One region of the Providencia alcalifaciens genome, then DNA from elsewhere that is predicted to be linked to it. Evidence: predicted binding sites of a transcription regulator. Region 1 holds the regulator's gene; each other region holds the start of a gene.

Region 1 (5,566 bases):
TAGAAAGCGCCCAAAAACAAGGGTGGCTCGGCGTGATCATGCATTTTAGAGGATGCAGCGGTGAACCTAATCGCCAAAAACGTATTTATCATTCAGGTGAAACCAGTGATGCGCGCTATTTCTTACATTGGTTAAAACAGACATGGGGTGATGCCCCCACCGCCGCCGTAGGTTATTCCCTTGGCGGTAATATGCTCGCCTGTTATTTAGCTGAAAATGGTGAGAACGCTGAATTAGATGCCGGCGTTGTTGTCTCGGCTCCATTAATGCTCGAAGCCTGCTCCATGAAAATGGAGAAAGGAATTTCTCAGCTCTATCAGCGCTACCTATTAAATGGATTGAAACGTAACGCCACCCGTAAGTTGGTACGTTATCCAGGTTCACTTCCTCTTAATTTGTTGCAGCTTAAACAGTTAAAACGCATTCGTGAATTCGATGATGTGATCACCGCACGTATTCATGGTTTTGATGATGCTGCGGATTATTATCAAAAATGCAGTGCGCTGCCTAAATTATCTCAAATTACTAAGCCAACCCTGATTATTCACGCGAAAGACGATCCGTTTATGGCACCAGAGGTTGTTCCTGATTTGAGCCATTTACCCGAAAATATTGAATACCAAATGACGGAGCATGGTGGACACGTAGGCTTTGTCGGCGGTAGTTTTAGGAAGCCACAAATGTGGTTAGAAACTCGTATTCCTCTGTGGCTAACTGCATATTTGAATGAGCAAAAACCATGATTATTCCGTGGAAAGATCTTGCCCCTGAAACGCTTGAAAACCTTATCGAGAGTTATGTTTTACGCGAAGGAACCGATTACGGAGTTCACGAAAAAAGCTTGCAGGACAAAGTCAATGATGTGAAACGGCAGTTAGTTTCTGGCGAAATTGTGCTAGTCTGGTCTGAGTTACATGAGTCGGTAAATTTCATGCCTAATAACCAGTTTCGCCCGTAGCGCTGTTTCTCAAAAATAGTGGTCATGGCGTAAAACAGGGAGTCCACTATGTCGAAGAAGCATCCGATTATTGCAGTGACGGGTTCGAGTGGCGCAGGAACAACCTCAACGAGCCAAGCTTTTCGTAAAATTTTCCATCAATTAAATATCCGCCCTGCCACCCTTGAAGGCGATAGTTTTCATCGTTATACCCGCCCTGAAATGGATATGGCCATTCGTAAAGCCCGCGAACAAGGACGCCATATCAGTTATTTCGGCCCAGAAGCCAATGATTTTTCTCTACTTGAACAAACCCTAATTGATTATGCCCAAACGGGTGGTGGCCAATCTCGGAAATATTTACATACTTACGATGAAGCGGTGCCTTACGGTCTGCAACCCGGCACATTTACCCCGTGGGAATCGCTACCCGCCAATACCGATGTGCTGTTTTATGAAGGATTACATGGCGGTGTTGTTACCCCTGAGCACGATGTTGCACAACATGTTGATTTACTTGTAGGTGTAGTGCCGATTGTTAACCTTGAATGGATTCAGAAATTGATCCGCGATACCACCGAGCGAGGGCATTCTCGTGAAGCAGTCATGGATTCCGTGGTACGTTCGATGGGTGATTATATTAACTATATTACGCCACAGTTTTCTCGTACTCATATTAACTTCCAACGGGTTCCTACCGTTGACACCTCTAACCCTTTTTCTGCCAAAGCAATTCCTTCACAGGACGAAAGTTTTATCGTTATTCGCTTTAGAGGATTAGAACAGATCGATTTTCCTTATTTATTATCCATGTTAAATGGCTCGTTTATTTCAGCGATAAATACCATTGTAGTACCCGGTGGGAAATTAGGACTCGCGATGGAGCTTATTATGATGCCATTAGTAGAAAAACTAATGAAACAACGAAATGGATAGTTTGAGATTCTAATTAAATAGATAAATAATAAGATGTTTATCTTAATTATCGATAAGCATCTTATTATCAAGAAAACAATTACGGCATTTTAATTTCGAAACTATGAGTCACATTTACCGTTTTTTCTAACATGATAGCAACGGAACAATATTTTTCTGCTGAAAGTTGAACCGCACGCTCCACCACTTTGTCCGTTAATTCACGTCCCGTCACAATAAAATGCAGGTTGATATCCGTAAAATAACGCGGGGCTTCTTCACGACGTTGTGAAGTTAACTTCACTTCACAATCAACAATATCCTGACGACCTTTTTGTAAAATAGAAACCACATCAATCGCACTGCATCCGCCTGCCGCCATTAGAACCATTTCCATCGGACTTGGTGCTTTGTCGCCTGCATTGCCATCCATCATAATTTGATGACCTGATGCTGACTCACCTAGAAAAGAGAGCCCTTCAACCCACTTTACGCGTGCTTCCATTTTTATTCCTCTCGAAAATAGTGATATTTATCGCCACATTGTTCCATATATCTAGATAATGTTATATCAGCATTATTAAGCTGAAGCGATACAGGGGAGACTTTCCGCATTGGATATGATACAAACAATGGTTAGTTGATAGGATTAAGATCAATACTCAACGATTTAATTGATTATATTATACAATTGATATTAATTTGCATTGACCTAGGGCGATATTAATAATGGGTATCAATGTGACTTAATATGCTAAGCTAGACACTTTGAAGTCAGCCTTTCCCTACTTTTCGAAAGGTTGCAATAACATACAGAGGATAACGCTAATGGTTCTCGGCAAGCCACAAACAGACCCTACTCTTGAATGGTTTTTGTCACACTGCCATATTCATAAGTATCCATCCAAGAGCACTCTGATACATCAGGGTGAAAAAGCAGAAACCCTTTACTACATTGTTAAAGGCTCAGTGGCTGTTTTAATCAAAGATGAAGAAGGCAAGGAAATGATTCTCTCTTACTTAAATCAGGGAGATTTCATTGGCGAACTTGGGTTATTTGAAGAAGGGCAAGAACGAACTGCGTGGGTTCGCGCGAAAGTTGCTTGCGAAGTCGCGGAAATTTCTTACAAAAAATTCCGTCAGCTGATTCAAGTCAATCCAGATATTCTGATGCGCCTTTCTGCGCAAATGGCGAGTCGTTTACAAACCACGTCCGAAAAAGTGGGTAACCTTGCATTCTTAGATGTTACTGGTCGTATTGCTCAAACATTATTGAATTTAGCTAAGCAGCCTGATGCGATGACTCACCCAGACGGTATGCAAATCAAAATTACTCGTCAGGAAATCGGTCAAATCGTAGGTTGTTCTCGCGAAACTGTCGGTCGTATTTTAAAGATGCTGGAAGATCAAAACTTAATCTCCGCACACGGCAAAACGATTGTTGTTTACGGTACTCGCTGATCCCCTTGTTAGCCTCACCCTTCTTGGTGAGGCTTCTATATTGAAATAGCTTTATACTTCACGTACAAAGCTATTTTTCTCTCAATTAAGATCCTTTATATTCCCCCCTCATTTATATATGTTCATTGATGAGTATCGTTTCTTTATATAATTATAGTTAATTATCAAACTAAGATAGTGGTAACTAAACCATTATTAAGAGTTGACGACACGATGATTAAAAATATCAATCCAAGAAACGAAAGCATCATTAATATCAATGATAATAAAATGATAACCACTTCATCATTATCTAATGAAATAAAAAAAACAAATAATATTAGTTTATGCGTATCTGAAAATAACCACCTACCTAATTTAAATTATCAAAAAAAACATTTTGCCGTATCGACTTGCCATTTTGAACCAAGTGAACAAAAAGAAATTAACCTAATTAAATACTCCCCTCCAGTAGAGAAAATAAAACTTCCCTATAAATACCATGAAGCTATTGAAGTTAATGACCATTTTTTAATTCTTAAATCCCCACGTATTTTTAACCATTTCGTCTCAATAAAAAACGAACCATTTATTAATGAAAAACAGGATGCCGAGCTAATGATAATTGATAAAAAAAGCACTCCAGAAACCAACGCTTTTAAAGAGTTTAATTTAAAACGTTCATCAAACCGATTCTCAAATTTTATTTTAGAAATAAAATCAACACATGAAAAAGGTATTCGATATTTAAAAAATATCTTTAAAAAAAATAATAATGAAAAATTTTTTGTTACCTTTAAAAACATAATTGAAACCCAAAAAAAACATGAAGAAACAATAGAAAACAATGTAATAACTTATCAAAACACCGCTTCGACTCAAAAGATTGAAAATAACCTTAACACGCTAAAATCATTAAAATCCAATCTGGATGAGCAATTAAAAAAAATAGAGACAGACAAAGAAAATGCAATAAAAGCAGATGAAGAGAGAATAAAAAAAGAAGCTGAATCAAGCATGATACAGAAAAATTCTATTTCAAAAATAAAAAATGAGAATAAAACAAAGAGCAGTGATACCGAATTTGAGTTCAATGATGAGCTTGATTGGGATAATGACACTAGTGACTTGCAAGATAATTTACAAAAAAAAATTACCGAGCGCCTCGTTAAATTAGCAATTCCATCAACTCATCAGCTCGATAAATTACTTGTCGATAAAACAGACATGAAGTCAATAAATCGACTTCTTAAAGATATGGATTCACTGAACGAACGAGAAAGTAAACTATTTTCTAGCAATGAAAGCTTAAATTCCAACTCATCTGGCTATTTTTCAGAAACAACGGGGGAATCAGGATATAGTTCAGAAGAAACAACAAAGATGCATATAAAAAATGATCATATTACCACTCAAAAAAATAATGAGTTAAAAAGCAAAAAAGCAGAAAATACAGAGACACCGCAGAAAAAAACATATTTTTTCGTGAAGCCAAAGAAAAAAACATATCAATTTGATGGGAAAATATACCAAACTAAAACATCAATGCTAAGAGCTAAACATAATAGTGAAAAATATCAGTTTTCACTAAATGAAAACTCACCAGACATAGCATCAAATCAAGGAAAACCCGATACTAAAAAATTAGATGCGCTGTTGGAAAAAACGCAAGAAACCCTTCATGGTCTAAATAGTCTAAGCGAGCAAATAGCCAAAGAAGAAGTACATTCTGCGAAGATTAAAATAAAATTAGCTAAGCTTAATAACAAGTAACAACTTGAATAATAGTTCAGTAACAGAGGCAAATATGCCTCTGTTACTATAAAAAAACAATTAACCCAACAGTTTACTAATTGCTGTTTCTAACTTCGCCATACCGCTATTGATTTCATCTTCAGAAATAATCAGCGATGGTGTAAAGCGCAATACATTCGTGCCCGCATTCAGCATCATCAGCCCTTCTGCCGCACAAGCTTGCAAAATATCTTTTGAGCGATTCAGTAATTTGCCATTTAGTTCTGCGCCAATTAATAAGCCCATACCGCGAATTTCAGCAAAAATTCCATATTGGTCATTAAGTTTGTTTAAATGGGCGACAAATAACTCACGACGTTTAGCAACCCCATCAAGTACTTCATCGGTATTGATAATATCAAAAGCAGCATTACCGACCGCACACGCCAGCGGATTACCGCCATAAGTTGTTCCGTGTGAACCTACTTCCATTGTTTTCGCAATTTCCGCAGTTGTTATCATCGCACTGATAGGGAAACC
Region 2 (5,566 bases), 1.7 Mb from region 1:
TCCACACAAACCATCTGTTTGTAACCATTATTCGGCATATCCTGCATGCTGCACGATAATTCCGCCCAAGGGTTCCAGCACACCACATCACTGTGATGATAATGATGTAACTCAATGGTGCGATTCCAGCCATCATCACGTAATAGGCTATATTCTTCTGGCTCGGTGTATATGCGGTCAGTGTGCTTATTAAATTTCAATGGCTCTGAAATATAGGCTTCTCTATCTGCGACTTTATCGATGTAATGCCCGCCAAGACCATAAACGGTGGTTTTTTGGATATCACTGATATTGAAATAGCTGTGTAATGCGGCGGTAGCCTCAAAATCACCGTAGCTTTCTAATTCAAGCTCGCAGGTTTCCCCGAGCTTCATTCGTAAGATCAGCGTGAATTCATGAGGCCATAGTTTGCGGGTGTATTCGTTGTCCGTCAGGGTAAAAGTGAGAATGACCCCACAATCATGTTCATTATGTGCTGTAAATTGCCAAGGTAAAATACGGGCAAATCCGTGACTAGGGCTATTTACAGGACCAAACCATGGCCAGCAAATAGGAATGCCGCCACGAATGGCAACTCCTTCTTTAAACGCACTTTCGGGACTTAACCAAAGACAGGGTTTTTGGCCCGCGGGTTGCCAGTCAATTAAGTGGGCACCTTGTAGGCTCACGGCACCACGTACTTTTGGGTGCGAAATGACGATCAGTGGTAAATCCCCAAGTTGACGTTGGGTAATGTAAGGGGAAATTTGTTTGATAACAGGTAAAGCAAAAATTTTATCATGCATTGTCTTGCGCCTGTGGTTGTTGGTCCATCATCACGACCTAAATCAGCGACTATAAATTGAACTGCGCCTATAAATAGGGCTGTAACTAGAAATAACAATATAACAAACTCACGATACTGCAAGTGGCATTGAATGACGCGGGGGACACAGCTTGGAGTATATTGAGCTGGGATGTGGCTTTTTGTAATACACGCAGATACAAAAGAGCCGCCAAGAGGCGGCTCAGTCAGACTAATAGCTAAACAGCTCTTATTTAGAGATGTGAGCGATCAGGTCTAGAACTTTGTTAGAGTAACCAGTTTCGTTGTCATACCAAGAAACCAGTTTCACAAAGTTGTCGTTCAGAGCGATACCAGCTTTAGCATCGAATACTGAAGTCAGTTTTTCGCCGTTGAAATCGGTAGATACAACGTCGTCTTCAGTGTAACCCAGAACGCCTTTCAGTTCGCCTTCTGCCGCTTCTTTGATAGCGTCACAGATTTGTGCGTAAGTTGCTGGTTTTGCCAGACGTGCAGTCAGGTCAACAACAGAAACGTTAGGAGTTGGAACACGGAAAGACATACCAGTCAGTTTACCGTTCAGCTCAGGAATAACTTTACCTACAGCTTTAGCAGCACCAGTTGAAGATGGGATGATGTTCTGAGAAGCACCACGACCACCACGCCAGTCTTTGTGAGAAGGGCCATCAACAGTTTTTTGAGTTGCTGTGGTTGCGTGAACAGTGGTCATCAGACCTTCAACGATACCAAATTTGTCGTTGATAACTTTAGCCAGTGGAGCTAAGCAGTTAGTTGTGCAAGATGCGTTAGAAACGATTTCTTGACCTGCGTAAGCTTTGTGGTTAACGCCCATAACGAACATTGGAGTGTCATCTTTAGAAGGACCAGTTAACACAACTTTCTTCGCGCCTGCTTGGATGTGTTTACGAGCAGTCTCGTCAGTCAGGAAGATACCAGTTGCTTCAGCAACAACATCAACACCGACTTCGTTCCATTTCAGGTTTGCAGGATCTTTCTCTGCTGTAACACGGATTTTTTTACCGTTAACAACTAAGTGACCATCTTTAACTTCAACAGTACCGTTGAAACGACCGTGAGTTGAGTCGTATTTCAACATGTATGCCATGTACTCTGCATCGAGCAGGTCGTTGATAGCAACGATTTCGATGTCAGAACGCTCTTGTGCAGCACGGAAAACGATACGGCCGATACGACCAAAACCATTAATACCTACTTTGATAGTCATAGTATTTCCACCAGCTATTTTATTTCGTGAATTAAGATGTACTTAAAGTTACCAAAACCTTGCCAGCCGTCAAGCGGAATCGTGTCAATTATTGAAAAAAATCAATTCTGATACCACTATCTGCATATTTGTCAGTCACTTCAGCAGCAAATACAGCCGCACGTATTATCGGGATTGTTCAGCATAATGAAACCATCCATCAGTGATATATGTGAGGCTCATCACAAATCAAACCGTAAAGTTCTAACCTTAATAGTCTAGAATAGTTTTCCACTGAGCGTTGTTAAGTTTTTGTTGCTTGAAATGGATGCGAAATGGCTTTAATGCGCATCTTTTTGAAAAAGAGTAGGTAATCGATGTCGAATAAAGATAAGCAAGTTGTTGATTTATCAAAGCTTAACCAAGTCCAACTGTATGTCACACAACAAGCTGGCACAGAGCCCCCATTTAGTGGTCAATTATTGCATAACCGTAAAGATGGCGTGTATGAATGTCTCTGTTGTGGAACCCCTTTATTCCTTTCTGAGACCAAATTTGATGCAGGCTGCGGATGGCCGAGTTTCTTTCAACCAATTGATGAAAGTTTGATAAAATTTATCGAAGATTTTTCTCATGGAATGCATCGTATTGAAGTGCGCTGTGGCAATTGCAATTCGCACCTTGGACATGTATTTCCTGATGGCCCACAACCAACCGGACAGCGTTACTGCATAAATTCAGCATCGCTAAGTTTTACGGATGACCAAACGGGTGAAAAGACCGCCGGATAAGGAGCTGAAGCTTGCTGAAGTGTGAAAATATATTCAGCAATAACGATTCAGCTGATTATTCAAAAGACAATAAAAAATAATTATATTGATTGCTACTAAATTGATGTGATGAGGCGTAACGTGAGCGTAGAAATGGATGCACAACAAATAGAACAATTACTGTCTGTCATGACCCCTGAAATTTACCAGCGTTTAGTGACTGCAGTGGAGTTGGGCAAATGGCCAGATGGTGTAGCATTAACGCCAGAGCAGAAAGAAAATACGTTGCAGATGGTGATGTTATGGCAGTCTCGCCATAATCATGATGCGGAGCATATGACGGTCGGTACTGACGGTCAAATTACCATGAAGAGCAAACAAGAATTAAAAGCGCTTTTTCAAGGGGATCGGTTAGCGACATTGAAACCGCAAGAAAGCGACGAATAAAATATTTAGCCCTGCAAATTAGCAGGGCCAAAATTTGAAACCCATTAGTAGGGTGATGGAAACGCTAGAGTGGCAATATCACTAACTTAGCACCCGCACTCTGCATTTCTGCTAACGCCTTCTGGCTATCCTCAGGGGCTAGATTAACACCACGGCACCCATCCGTTAGCACATCAACGCGGTATCCCAGTCTCAGCGCGTCCAGTACAGTAAACTTCACACAATAGTCGGTCGCAATGCCCATAATCATTAAATGGCTGATTTGTTGCAGCTGAAGCCATGAATGAAGTTCAGTTTGGCTGATTCGATCATTATCAAAAAAGGCGCTGTAGCTATCTACCTGCGGATTTTCACCTTTAGTAAATACCTTTTGAATAGCTTGGCGATTAAGCTCTGGATGAAAATCAGCGCCATGGGAGCCTTGTACGCAGTGAATTGGCCACCAGACCTGTGGTAATCCATTAAGCTCACCAAGGGTGCCAACAGGTTGGCCAGAGTTCGCGGCAAAACTGAGATGGTTTTCTGGATGCCAATCTTGGCTGGCGATCACCGTGATACCCTGTTTTTGGCATTGTTCAATAACTTGGTTAGCGGTTTCAATAACCTGTTCGCTTTGTTTTACAGCGAGAGCTCCGCCAGTACAAAAATCATTTTGTAAGTCGACTAACAGTAACGCTGATTTCATCTTTTTTCTCAGTAAGTTAGGGCTTATTCATCGGCGTAGCTTAATTCACCACGCAAGTTATTCTGCATTAATTCTCGAATAAGCTCAGAGGTATAATCTTGGCTTAGTAAGTAATGTAATTTACTCAATGCCGCTTCAAAAGTCATATCAAAACCACTGATCACTCCAGATTCTGCTAATGCATGTCCTGTGGCGTAACCTTCCATATTTACCCGCCCAGAAATACATTGGGTGAGGTTTACGACAATAATGCCGCGAGAAGTCGCTTCACGAAGAATACGCAGAAGCTCCGGTTGCTGAGGGGCATTACCAACACCGTAAGAGCGCAAGATTAGCGCTTTAACCGGTTGCTGAAGAATATTTCGTACGATTTCTATCGATAACCCCGGGTAGAGCGTGACAACTCCAATGGGCTGCGGAGTAATGCGATGGGTTTTTAATTCGCCAACACCAATCGGTGCAGGGCAGGCATTGAAAGCACGGATATGAATACCGGCTTCCATCAATGGGGAACAGTTTGGCGAGGTGAAAGCTTCAAAACCATCGGCATGGGCTTTCACTGTGCGGTTACCGCGGTACAGTTTGTTATTGAAGAATAAACCCACTTCGTTGACTGGATAGTTTGCCGCTAAATAGAGGGCATTAAGCAGGTTGGTTTGCCCATCGGAGCGTAGCGCTTCCAGTGGAATCTGTGACCCTGTCACAATAATCGGCTTCTTCAAGTTTTCAAACATAAAGGAGAGAGCAGAAGCGGTAAATGCCATGGTGTCAGTGCCATGAAGGATCACAAAACCATCATATTTATCGTAATTTTCACTGATGTCATCGGCAATATTTTGCCAATCTTCTGGTGTAATGTCCGAAGAGTCGATTAACGGCTGATGTTCACGAATCGTAAATGTTGGCATTTCAGGGCGATGAAACTCAGGCATTTGGGCTAATTGTGCCTGTAGGTGACCAGAAACAGGAATATAGCCTTGAGGAGAATGGCGCATGCCGATGGTGCCACCCGTATAAACGACATAAATCGATTTCTTCTGCATTTTGTTACCTAACGATGACAGATGAAGTTCTGTATGAATAAGAAATTCTGTGTGTGAATAATTTGGATTATAAGGATTTTGGCTTATTTACTGGAGATAATCTATGGATAAAACAAGATATTGCAGATTGTTGTGATGGCAACTTCAGTTTACGCCAGCGTCATTGACCGCGAATGGCAGCCCCTCTAAGGTTGCCTTGAGAGGGGAGCCATGGGTGGAAATGAATAATTAGTTAATTTCCGCGCAGTTTAAGCAAAATGCGTAACGATTTTGTGGATCGTTCATTTTTAAGAAAAACTGAGCTTGGCGGCGAATATCAGTAGCGACCGCTGGTGGTAGGAATGTTTGCAATGCATCAGGCATCATGACTTGAACGTTACTTGTCAGTTCAAGGATCAACTGATCCATAAAGGACAGTTCCGGTTGCATCCAATCCAGCTCGACAGATTTTACTTTCGCTAATTCGGCGGCTTTTGCAACTGCATCATCGAAATCACCGAGTTCATCGACTAAACCAATCTTCATGGCATCCTTACCAATCCAAACACGACCTTGAGCAATCTTATCGATTTCTTCCGGTGTTTTATGGCGAGATTGAGCGACTAAACCAAT
Region 3 (5,566 bases), 250 kb from region 1:
CGGCTAACCAAATCGGGAAAAAGGCAATCTCGCTTTCACCAATCAATGCTCCAAGCCCAAGCAAAATAACGGTCGCAGGGAGTAATAATGATAAAAACGCGAGGGACTCACCAAACGCAAGAATGAAAACAATAGGGATCGCCCACACCTCATGAGCGCGAGTGAATTCTGTAATGACCGTGACAATTTCATTAATGCTCAAGGGCGAATTCCTACAGTTTAAGATTGATTTATTAACTATAAGTCGACTAAGTAACTATATTATAGTTCTTGGAAGTAAATAAAGTTGCAACAAAACTGACGCATTGCAACTTCAATTCCACAGAGGTTTATTCGAGGAAGTAACTTTGTAATACGCTGCGCTGAGCGTTATCTAAACCAAAGTCTTTTTCTAGCCAACTATCCACACCGCCATAATTATTTTCTATGCTTTTCAATGCAGTCTGCAAAAATTCTTCACGAACAGAAAATACATATTCGAATTTTTTCACCACATGTTCACTCATGGTCTTGGAGAATTCATCGAGTAAATGGTTACGAAATGGTGCTAACGTCTCGTTCGTTAAAAGGTAATCTTCCATCACGGTATTCACATCTGCACCCAGCGCAAACAACACAAGCGCCGAGCCAACCCCGGTGCGGTCCTTACCAACGGCACAGTGTTGCACAAGCCCACCTTTTTCTGGCTGCTTCAACATGCTCACTAATTGGTGATAAGCGGTATTATTCAATGGAAGCAACTCATAGAGGCGGAACATAAAGGCTTGAGGATCAAACTGTTCCAGCACTTCTGGGGTGAGTTTATCAAGATTCGCGCTCACCTCTTTTGCCAGCGGGTTCGCAGGGGCATGTACATAATGAGCGCCACTCCACACCACATCCGGTTTATCCAAAATTTCAGCTTCATCACGATAGTCGATGATTTGGAAAAGGTTTTGTGACTGTAAGACTTTTTCATCATCTTGGGTTAAGCGGTCAAGCGCCCCAGAACGAAATAAAACACCGGGCTTTATTTTTCCGCCATTGGAAAGCTTTTTTCCCCCTAAATCACGAAAGTTAATTCCACCCGTTAAAGGCAGTACAGAGGGGTGAAGGTAAGGTTTGGTTGACATACGTTTTCCCTTTTAGCTCTGTCATTGCTCAAACTAAAAATAAACGAAATCATCAATTACTTGTAATTTGAGTAACTTAAGAGGCTTCTATTAATTGTTTTAAATGACAATAACAGATTCATCGATGAAGGGAATAAGAAAAACGTGAGAAAATAAATTTTGCGCTGATCAATTAGAAATACAAGAATATTTAAGAGGCATGGGTAAAACGATGATAACTGAACCCGTTTACCAAAAATCCACAACCGAGTGAAGTCAGTAAACGGGTCAGCTAAATAGGGTTACAGCAAGCGACGAGCAGCTTCTACAACGATGCTCAGAACATTGCCTTCTGTTTTTTTCAGTAGCGCTTCATTTGGAATTTCTTGCTGAGTACGGTTTACGATAACCCCTGCCACCATACCCGCACGCAGACCTTGGCTTGCACACATGGTTAACAGCGTTGCAGATTCCATTTCATAGTTCATCACGCCCATGTCTTGCCACTCTTTCATTGAACCTCTGAAGTGGCGCATTACGCGACCGGTGTAGGTATCGTAACGCTCTTGACCTGGATAGAAGGTATCGGAAGATGCGGTAATGCCGACGTGTACGGTTGCGCCCGCTTCTGTCGCCGCAGCATACAGCGCATTAGTACAAGTGAAGTCAGCGACTGCTGGGAATTCCAGTGGTGCAAAGTGCTGGCTTGCGCCATCTAAACGAACCGCACCTGTAGTGACAAGTACATCACCCACATTAATGTTTTCTTGGATTGCACCCGTTGTACCAATACGTAAGAAAGTACGGATACCTAACTGAGCCAGCTCTTCAACTGCAATAGAGGTTGATGGACCACCAATACCAGTTGAGCAGACAATCACAGCTTTGCCATCGAGCTCGCCACGCCATGAGGTGAATTCGCGTAATGAAGCCAGATGTACAGGGTTGTCCATCAGACGTGCAATTTTTTCAACACGGTTAGGATCCCCAGGAACAATAGCAACGGTTGCACCCTGTAAGTCACTCTTTTTTAAACCTAAGTGGAAAACGTCAGACATATCAAACTCCTTTACACAATGGCATCATTGAATTAGTACATTATTGTCAATATAGCGCTTAGCTTTGATTAATTTAGTGACCAATATCTACTTTAATGGAAACAGGTTCACTTGAATTTCATTAAAACGAGATCATGATCACAAATAAGTCTTCTTAAGATGAATGTGAATAATGAGATACACCCAGTATAGATGAATGTTTGTGATTATCGAAAAAAAGCGCCCAAATGGGCGCTTTTATTAGGCAGAAGAAAAAATACTATAATATCAATATACTAGATTTACAGTACTACATCACGTTACAACACCGCATCAAGGATCAAGACCCCAACCAACCCGATAGCCCAAGCTATTGTTGTTGGAATAGACCAAACAATCATTTGCTGTTTAACGTCTTTGATCCCCATCATTCTGTTCACCACCCAGTAAAGGCTGTCGTTAAAGTAACCGAAGAACAGAGATCCCATCGTTGCCGCTTGGGCCGCAACTAATAAGTTGATATCTGGAATTTGGCTAATGATTGGCGCAGAAATCGAAGCTGCGGTGATCATTGCTACCGTTCCAGACCCCTGAATTAAACGCACTAATGTCGCGATAATAAACGGAATTAATACAGGTGTAATCGGTAAATTCGCGACATGCTCCGCAAGAATTGTTCCCGTTCCGCTGTCACGCAATACCGCACCTAATGCTCCACCAGCACCGGTTACAAGCAGGATGATACCCGCCGCCTGTAAGCCTTCTTCCATACGGTCGATAACTTCTTCTTTCGACGCTTTTGGCATTAACGTATAGACCGAAATCAGGACGCTAATGGATAAGGCGATAATCGGTGCTCCCAAGAATTGGAATGATTGGAAATACCAATTATCATCCATGCCTTGGAATGCGGCTGTTTTCAGTAATAATCCGTTGATAGCATTAATAAAAATCAACAGAATTGGTGTGATGATTGGTAACAATGATAAGAATAAGCTTGGTAATGGTTTATTGGCTTTTTCTTCCATGTAACGCGCATGCACTTCTTTTAAATCTTCGCTGCCCGTCTCATCTGGCATAAATTCAGGGTATTTAGTTCCCAACCATTTGGCGTAGAACACAATCCCGATGACACACGGCACCGCCAGCGTCATACCCGCTAAAATCATGGCACCAACATCGACCCCGAAGATCCCTGCAACACCGAGAGGGCCCGGAGTTGGCGGTACAGTATGGTGGGTAACAACTAATCCCCCCGCCAATGCGACACCAAGGGTTAAAATACTGCGTTTTCCATTCTTCGCTAACGCTTTTGCCAGCGGATACAAAATAACGAATGCAGAGTCTACAAAGATAGGAATACTGACAATATAACCGGTAATTGCCAGCGCCCACTCTTCGCGTTTTTTACCTAACCATTTGATAAAGCTATAGGCTATCTGCTCAGCAGCACCGGACACTTCCAGCACCCTTCCCATCATTACCCCGAGACCGATAACAATACCAATGCTACCGAGGGTCGAACCAAAGCCCTTTGTAATAACCGTGACGGTTTCCGCTGCGGTTAATCCACCTGATAACCCTGCGATTGCAGCCGCAATCAACATCGCTAACAAGGCGTGAACCCGCGTTCGTAATACTAAAAAGATAAGGACAAATATGGCCACCGCGAGGCCAATAATAGGAATATAGGACATTGTTTAATCTCCTATTTTGCGCAGCCGTGGTGCTTTATGAAGGAACGGATCGCATCGCTAAATGACCCATCAGCTTTAAAGCCTAAACCCAGTGCACGGCGAATATCGAATTTACCCGGCCAGCTTGCCACAATGCGGTTGATGGCTTCATCCGGTTCAAAGCGAATTAAATCAACCGCTTGTTGACCTGCGACATCACGCAGAGCATCAATCATCTCTTGCACTGTTACGGTGATCCCTGGCAGGTTCACGGTACGTGAAAGACCAAATTTTTCAGCTGGAATTGAAACCGCATGGATGAAGTTGTTGATTACCGTTTCTGGGCTAGATAACCATAGCGCCAACTCTGGAGACACAGGGCAAACACTCTCAATCCCATTTAGAGGCTCGCGAATAATACCGCTAGCAAAAGAAGATGCTGCTTTATTCGGGACTCCTGGACGAATACTGATAGTAGGTAAGCGCATCACGCGTCCATCCACATAGCCTTTACGGGAATAGTCGTTCACCATCAATTCACACATGGCTTTTTGAGCACCATAAGAAGATTGCGGGTTAACAACACACAGGTCAGTGATCACATCCGGTAATTCACCGCCGAATACCGCAAGGGAGCTGGTGAATAAAAACTTGATGGCAGGGTTTTTAGCGCGAGCGACTTCAAGCAATTGGCGAGTCGCATCAAAATTCACTTTCATGCCTAAGTTAAAATCACTTTCAGCATGGCTACTGACAATCGCAGCAAGGTGGAATACCACGTCAGTTTGCGCGTCAATCAGTTTATCTGCGGCTTCTGGCTGGGTTAAGTCTAATGCAACGCAACTCACGCGAGGATCTTCAATAGGCGATGTAGGGCATTGAATATCCGCTAAAACGAGCTGGTTAAATTTTAATCCTTGGTTGTTTTTAAGCAAAGCAGCGGCTAGCTGCTGGCCCAGAAAACCTGCGCCACCAGTAATAATAACTTTCATTGTCATTCTCCTTGCTATAACCCTGCCGGGCTATGCATCAGTAGGTAAGATGTTTTTTATGTATTTATTAAATGAAGTTTTATGTTTTTTTCGAGTATCCGTTGCACCACATCAGACGGTAAATGTTGGTCACAAATGATGTCGTGCAATTGATCTAATGGGCAGACACGGAACATGCCGTATTTACCGAATTTACTGCTATCTGAAACCAGTACACACCGACGAGCGACATCCAATAAAGTTTGTTTTATTTGGACTTTTTCCTCATGCGGTGTGGAAACCCCATGTTGCAGATCCCATGAGCTGGTACTAATAAACGCGATATCCACATTCAGTGTTTGCAACATAGCGGCCGCCGTATTGCCAACACAGGAGTGATTGCGTTTATCAACCTGCCCGCCGGTGTGATACAAGTTCAGTTGCGATTTATTCATCAAGTACTGCATGATGGAAAAATCATTGGTCACGATAGTGAGATTAAAACGCTCACCTAATACACGGGCAATTTCAAAAGTGGTGGTGCCTGCATCGAGGTAAACCACCTGACCATCTTCAACCAATGAACTGGCAAATTGACCGATTTCGCGTTTCGTTTGATGATGAAGCCTTGCCTTTTCGCTCCACGGTAGCTCTTGGCGTAACGCATCATTTAATCGAACACCGCCGCTAATTCCGACAACCTTCCCTTCCTCTTCCAACATGCGAATATCACGTCGAACCGTCATATGAGAGACATTCATTAAGCCAACTAAGTCATTGATAGACACAGT
Region 4 (5,566 bases), 210 kb from region 1:
AGCAATAAACCCTTCTGGGCGACAGGTTGCTGGCAACACAAATGCCCCCACTTTTTGATCGCCATTATATAAAATCCAGCGAGTCGCATAATTTAGTTCATTGGCTTTAAACCGGGTCACAAACGTATTGCCTGCTGGCGAAGTCATCTTAAATTCAGGATTTGCAGTGTATTGGCTCAAATTATCCATAAAGAAGACAATTTCAGGGTCACACATTTGCGGCTGATTCAGTTGATTTAGCTTCACTTCGCCACACTTAAGAGCTTGGTTAAAATCGAGCCACTTTTGGGTTGGATGCACATGCCCCGGAATAGACTCACGCAGCTTAATCGCCTGCTCAGGAATATTCTGCGTTAAAGTGGCGTCGTCCACATAGGCATAGTTCATATGGCACATATATTGGAGCGGCATTGGCACTGATGCCAAGTTAGTGACGGACATATGAATATCAAACAGCGCACTATCGGTATGTAATTGCACAAATGGCGACGCACAATAATGATGGCCAAAGCCCATCACATACTCATATTCGCCACACACTTTAAGGCTGTTTTCTGTCAATTCAAGCCATGCGCTATCCATCGGTGCGCAGGGCATTTCCCCGTGTAGTGGGTGATTATCTTCTGGTGATGGGCAACCATTACTGATTATTCCAGAATGGAAGGCGAAGCAGCCATAGGTTTCAATCACGGTTGGAACAGGCTTGGGTTCTGAAAACATATTTTCCATTTTCAGATTTTGCCCGCAAAACTCAGCATCCCAAATCATCTGCCCTAAAAATGGCAAAATGGTTAAGTGCCCCTGCGAGTTTTCAACACGCAGCCCTTGCACGCCAGATTGATAGACAAATGCGGAAACGGAAAACTGGCTATTTTTCAAAACTAAGGTCGGTTTTTCCGTAAATAAGCGTTTATGTAACGGGATAATTGTGTTCATTGTCATACTCACGGTTTGAGGTAAAGATGGGTAGGCGTAACGCCTACCCTGAGTAACAGTTAATTATTTGGCTTGTTGTTTAGCTTTAAAGCGACGTTCGCCAACGAAGTAAATGCCCACGTAGACGAAGCACAACATTGAAACTAAGAAAGAGAGTTGCAGAGAGTGGGTGATATCCGCGACATAACCTTGAATAGCAGGCACAACTGCCGCACCCACAATCGCCATTACAATCACCGCACCCGCCATTTCAGTATGCTCGTTGTCGACGGTTTCCAAAGTGCCGGCATAGATAGTTGCCCAGCATGGTCCAAACAGAATACTCACTAATACTGCCGCATACACTGCGGTGAAGCTTGGCATAAAGGCCACATACACCAGGAACAGCACACCAATAATCGAATAGATAATCAGTACTTTATCGGCGTTAAAGCGAGTCATTAAGATGTTGGCAATAAACTTACCAATGAAGAAACAGGCGAAGCTGTACACCATAAAGTTAGAGGCATCTCGCTCGTTGATATCCCCCATTTCCAGCGCTAAGCGGATGGTGAACGACCACACTGCAACTTGCATGCCCACATATAAGAACTGGGCGATGATCCCTTTTCTAAAGCGGCTGTTTTTGGCTAAATATTTTAAGGTATCCAGTGCAGAAGGACGTTTATGATCCACCGTTTCTGCCACTTTACATTTCGGGAATTTAGTCAGTAAAAACAGAATCATGACCACGACCAAAACCATGATCATATAGCGGTATGGTTCGAGGGTATTTTCTAACATAGCCAGACGGAATTCATGAAGCTGTGTTGCGTCCATTCCCGCCATTTGATTTTGTAAGCTTTCACCTTCTGAGAACACTAAATATTTACCCAGTAAGATCCCGCCCGCGGCACCGATTGGGTAGAAAGTTTGGCTAATATTCAGACGCAGAGTCGCATACTGCTTTGGACCAATCATCGAACTGTAAGTGTTCGCAGCGGTTTCAAGGAAACTTAATCCAATCGCGATAGCAAAAATCGCGGCTAAGAACATGGTGTAAGTCGCCATATGAGACGCAGGGAAGAACATGGAACAACCCGCGATATACAAAATAAGCCCGATCATAATCGCGTATTTATAGCTGGTTTTCTTGATAACCAGTGAGGCAGGGATAGCAATCAAAAAGTAACCGCCATAAAACGCACTTTGCACTAATGCAGAGGCAAAGTTACTGAGTTCAAAAACGCTTTTAAACTGTGTGATTAAAATATCATTCAGTGCTGCTGCGCATCCCCAGAGCGGAAATAAGCAGGAAAGTAGGATAAATTGGAATATAGGTGTTCTGCTCAGGTAACCATCTGGTAACTGAGTAATATTTTTGATGTTCATATTAACCCTTAATCGTTTTTATTATATTTTTAACCGGTTAAACAGGCTTTAGTGCTCTAACGGCAACCTTTATTTCAACCGGTCATGCTCAACATCATTCAAATTCAGAGCAAATATTGTGGGTACAGGTAATGCTTCTGGCGCTTGAAAGATGGTTAATACTAATTATTCAACTGCACAAACTCACTGAACTGCTCGATACTTGGGTAAGAAGATTGCGTACCTTTTCCGGTTACACTAAAAGCCGAGAATAGAACCGCTTTTTTCATCGCTTCCTCGATATTTCCAGTGTGGACATAATAATGAGAGAAGCAGCCGATAAACGCATCGCCAGCACCACTGGTATCAATCGCGTTAACTTTGATAGCCGGAATGAACAGCTCACTATCGCGAGTCATCCATAGCGCACCTTTATCACCTAAAGTGACAATCAGGTTTTTCAAGCCTTTGTCTAACAGGGATTGTGCAGCACGACGCACGTCATCCATGGTGTCCACAGGCATATTGGTCAGAATCTCTAACTCGGTTTCATTCGGTACAAAGAAATCACAACGGCATGCGTAATCTAAATCCAGTGCGCGTTGTGCTGGCGCAGGGTTAAGTAACACAGGAATGTTGTGCTTATTCCCGAAAGCAATCGCGTGGTAAACCGTTTCCAGCTGTACTTCCAGCTGCAATACGATCAATTTGCATTTTTTCAGATCTTCCGCAGCGCGGTCGATATCTTCTGGAGATAAGAATTTATTCGCTCCTTTGACAATCAAAATACTGTTAGACGAATTTTGGTTGACAAAAATCGGGGCAACACCGCTCGATGTACAAGGTACCTTTTCTACATAACGGGTATTGATGCCGTAGGACTCAAGATTACGAATGGTATTATCCGCAAAAATATCGTCACCGACTTTGGTTAACATAATCACTTTTGAGTTCAATTTTGCCGCTGCAACCGCTTGGTTTGCGCCTTTACCGCCACAACCAATTTTGAATGCTGGCGCTTCGAGGGTTTCACCCTCTTTTGGCATTTGGTCGATGTAAGTGATCAAATCGACCATATTTGAACCGATAACTGCTATATCCATGACGTCCCTCGTGTTAAATAAATCACATAATGATATGATTCTAACATTATCATGTTGCAAAAATATCATTTGTGATTAGGATCTCGAATAACGAATGATCAAGTGTTACATCTGCCACATTTCCTCATTCATTGTTATCTAACCCACGTTTATCCTAATTTTCATTATATAGGAAGGTATAAAATGCAAGATTTAGCGAAATATATTGATCACACATTATTAGCCGCAGACGCAACTGTCAGTGATATCAAAAAGTTATGTGCAGAAGCTGCGCAATACCACTTTGCCTCTGTGTGTGTTAATACCGGTTATGTTCCACTTGCAAATGAATGCTTAAAAGATAGCGATGTAAAAGTTTGCTGTGTGGTAGGATTCCCATTAGGTGCTGGTTTAACAGAAACTAAAGCATTTGAAGCAGCAGAAGCGGTACGCCGTGGTGCTGATGAAGTGGATATGGTTATCAACGTTGGCATGCTAAAAAGCGGTGATTTAGAGTTCGTTCGTCGTGATATCGAAGCGGTATTTTCCGCTTGTGGTGATGCCACTTTGAAAGTTATTTTAGAGAACTGCCTGTTAACTGATGAAGAAATCACACAAGTTTGTGAAATTTGCCGCACAATGAAAGTTGGTTTTGTGAAAACTTCAACAGGATTCAGTACAATGGGTGCCACCGAGCATCATGTTGCCTTGATGCGCAAAGTCGTTGGTAATGAAATTGGCGTTAAAGCATCTGGCGGCGTTCGTACTCGCGAAACCGCAATTAAAATGATTGAAGCGGGTGCTAACCGTGTTGGCGCAAGCGCAAGTGTCTCAATTGTGACTGGAGAAAATATCACTCCAAGTGACTACTAAACAACGGGGCGCGGTTCGTCCGCGCCATCATAAAAAGGATTGCAGGGTGATAGAAACTAAACAAAAAGAACGCCTTCGCCGATTAAGTGAATGTATTAAACGTTCAGGACGCATTCATCTTAAAGAAGCCGCGAGAATACTCGAAGTCTCTGAAATGACCATTCGTCGAGATCTTAATGCGGATACCGAAGGCCCTATCCCGATGTCACTGCTTGGTGGCTATATTGTTTCTGTCACTCAACCTACCACCTTAGCCCCTCACGAACCTCATGCCGATATTTTCACGCCAGATCAAACTGAAGACCTGTATATCCCAAATTTAGCCGCCAGTATGGTCAGTGAAGACGATGTGATCTTTTTCGACAATGGCATCGAAATGGCGACCTTGATAGCCTTAATTCCAGAAGAAATTAGCTTTACCGGAATTTGTTATTCTCATAACGTTTTTCTCGCATTGAGCCAGAAAAAAAATGCCACAGCGCTACTGTGTGGTGGAGAATATCGCCCAAAAAGTGATTCTTTTTACAGCCCTACGCTGCCCTCTTTACTCGATTCCATTAACCCCAAAAAAGCATTTATGTCTGCCACTGGGGTTCACAGCACCTACGGGGTGACTTGCTATAATCTCGATGATTTACCGATGAAAAAGAAAGGTATGGAAAAATCTATCCGTAAGATTTTATTAGCGCCTTACAATCTGTTTGATGAAGTGGCGACCGCCAATATGGGCGAACTGTCCCAGTTTGATGTGATAGTGACAAACCGACAGCTGAGTGATGAGTACGAAACTTACTGCCGCAATGGGTTTGTGAAAGTGATTTACTAGTACGATATATCCCTTCATCTTTATATGTCGATTTTTACAATAAAAATCGACATTTCATATCTATGTGTCGATTGAATCGACACGATTTTCCTATATGTACATTTTCTGTCAGTTTTTCGACACGTTTTCCTTATGCGTGTCGATTGCTTCAAAACTAAACTCTCACCGTCAAATAATCTTCCGCTATTTGCGTCTCAGGAAACTCAGCTTGGCACTCCGCCAGTAAACGTGGAATTTCATCAGGTCCATAACGCCCACTGATATGCGTCGCAATAAACCGTTTTACCCCCGCTTGTTTGGCTAGCTGCGCCGCTTGGCGGGTAGAAGAGTGCCCATGTTCATTGGCTTTCGCCTCTAGCGCCACTTCTAACGTCGTTTCATGCACCATCACATCGGCATTTTTTGCCAATAACAACGCGTCTGGTGTTGGAATAGTATCCCCAAAAATCGCGACCACTTTACCTGCAACTGGCTCACCAAGGTAGTCAGCCCCATTCAC

The links. Region 1 encodes CRP, which controls carbon source genes, mostly activating them, when cyclic AMP is high. Its sites were predicted from a motif close to ATGTGANNNNNNTCACAT; they were not measured.
Region 2: the regulator CRP is predicted to act here: its motif matches at 2,240-2,257, upstream of msrB (peptide-methionine (R)-S-oxide reductase MsrB).
Region 3: the regulator CRP is predicted to act here: its motif matches at 2,276-2,293, upstream of udp (uridine phosphorylase).
Region 4: the regulator CRP is predicted to act here: its motif matches at 3,400-3,417, upstream of deoC (deoxyribose-phosphate aldolase).

The regions. Positions count from the first base shown of each region.
Region 1 is NZ_OU659204.1:372,215-377,780, reverse strand. It holds gene LDO73_RS01670 (hydrolase) at 1-743, shown strand, start outside; gene LDO73_RS01665 (YheU family protein) at 740-958, shown strand; gene LDO73_RS01660 (phosphoribulokinase) at 1,007-1,873, shown strand; gene LDO73_RS01655 (OsmC family protein) at 1,953-2,357, opposite strand; gene crp (cAMP-activated global transcriptional regulator CRP) at 2,681-3,313, shown strand; gene LDO73_RS01645 (hypothetical protein) at 3,527-5,065, shown strand; gene LDO73_RS01640 (aspartate aminotransferase family protein) at 5,126-5,566, opposite strand, start outside.
Region 2 is NZ_OU659204.1:2,087,465-2,093,030, reverse strand. It holds gene LDO73_RS09630 (D-hexose-6-phosphate mutarotase) at 1-785, opposite strand, end outside; gene gapA (glyceraldehyde-3-phosphate dehydrogenase) at 1,035-2,030, opposite strand; gene msrB (peptide-methionine (R)-S-oxide reductase MsrB) at 2,387-2,800, shown strand; gene LDO73_RS09615 (YeaC family protein) at 2,933-3,226, shown strand; gene pncA (bifunctional nicotinamidase/pyrazinamidase) at 3,291-3,911, opposite strand; gene ansA (asparaginase) at 3,935-4,954, opposite strand; gene sppA (signal peptide peptidase SppA) at 5,183-5,566, opposite strand, start outside.
Region 3 is NZ_OU659204.1:626,788-632,353, reverse strand. It holds gene LDO73_RS02760 (DedA family protein) at 1-202, opposite strand, end outside; gene LDO73_RS02755 (tyrosine-protein phosphatase) at 330-1,112, opposite strand; gene udp (uridine phosphorylase) at 1,394-2,149, opposite strand; gene LDO73_RS02745 (GntP family permease) at 2,449-3,825, opposite strand; gene denD (D-erythronate dehydrogenase) at 3,837-4,796, opposite strand; gene LDO73_RS02735 (DeoR/GlpR family DNA-binding transcription regulator) at 4,853-5,566, opposite strand, start outside.
Region 4 is NZ_OU659204.1:584,768-590,333, reverse strand. It holds gene LDO73_RS02575 (aldose 1-epimerase family protein) at 1-936, opposite strand, end outside; gene fucP (L-fucose:H+ symporter permease) at 1,000-2,307, opposite strand; gene rbsK (ribokinase) at 2,469-3,389, opposite strand; gene deoC (deoxyribose-phosphate aldolase) at 3,573-4,241, shown strand; gene LDO73_RS02555 (DeoR family transcriptional regulator) at 4,288-5,067, shown strand; gene rnz (ribonuclease Z) at 5,222-5,566, opposite strand, start outside.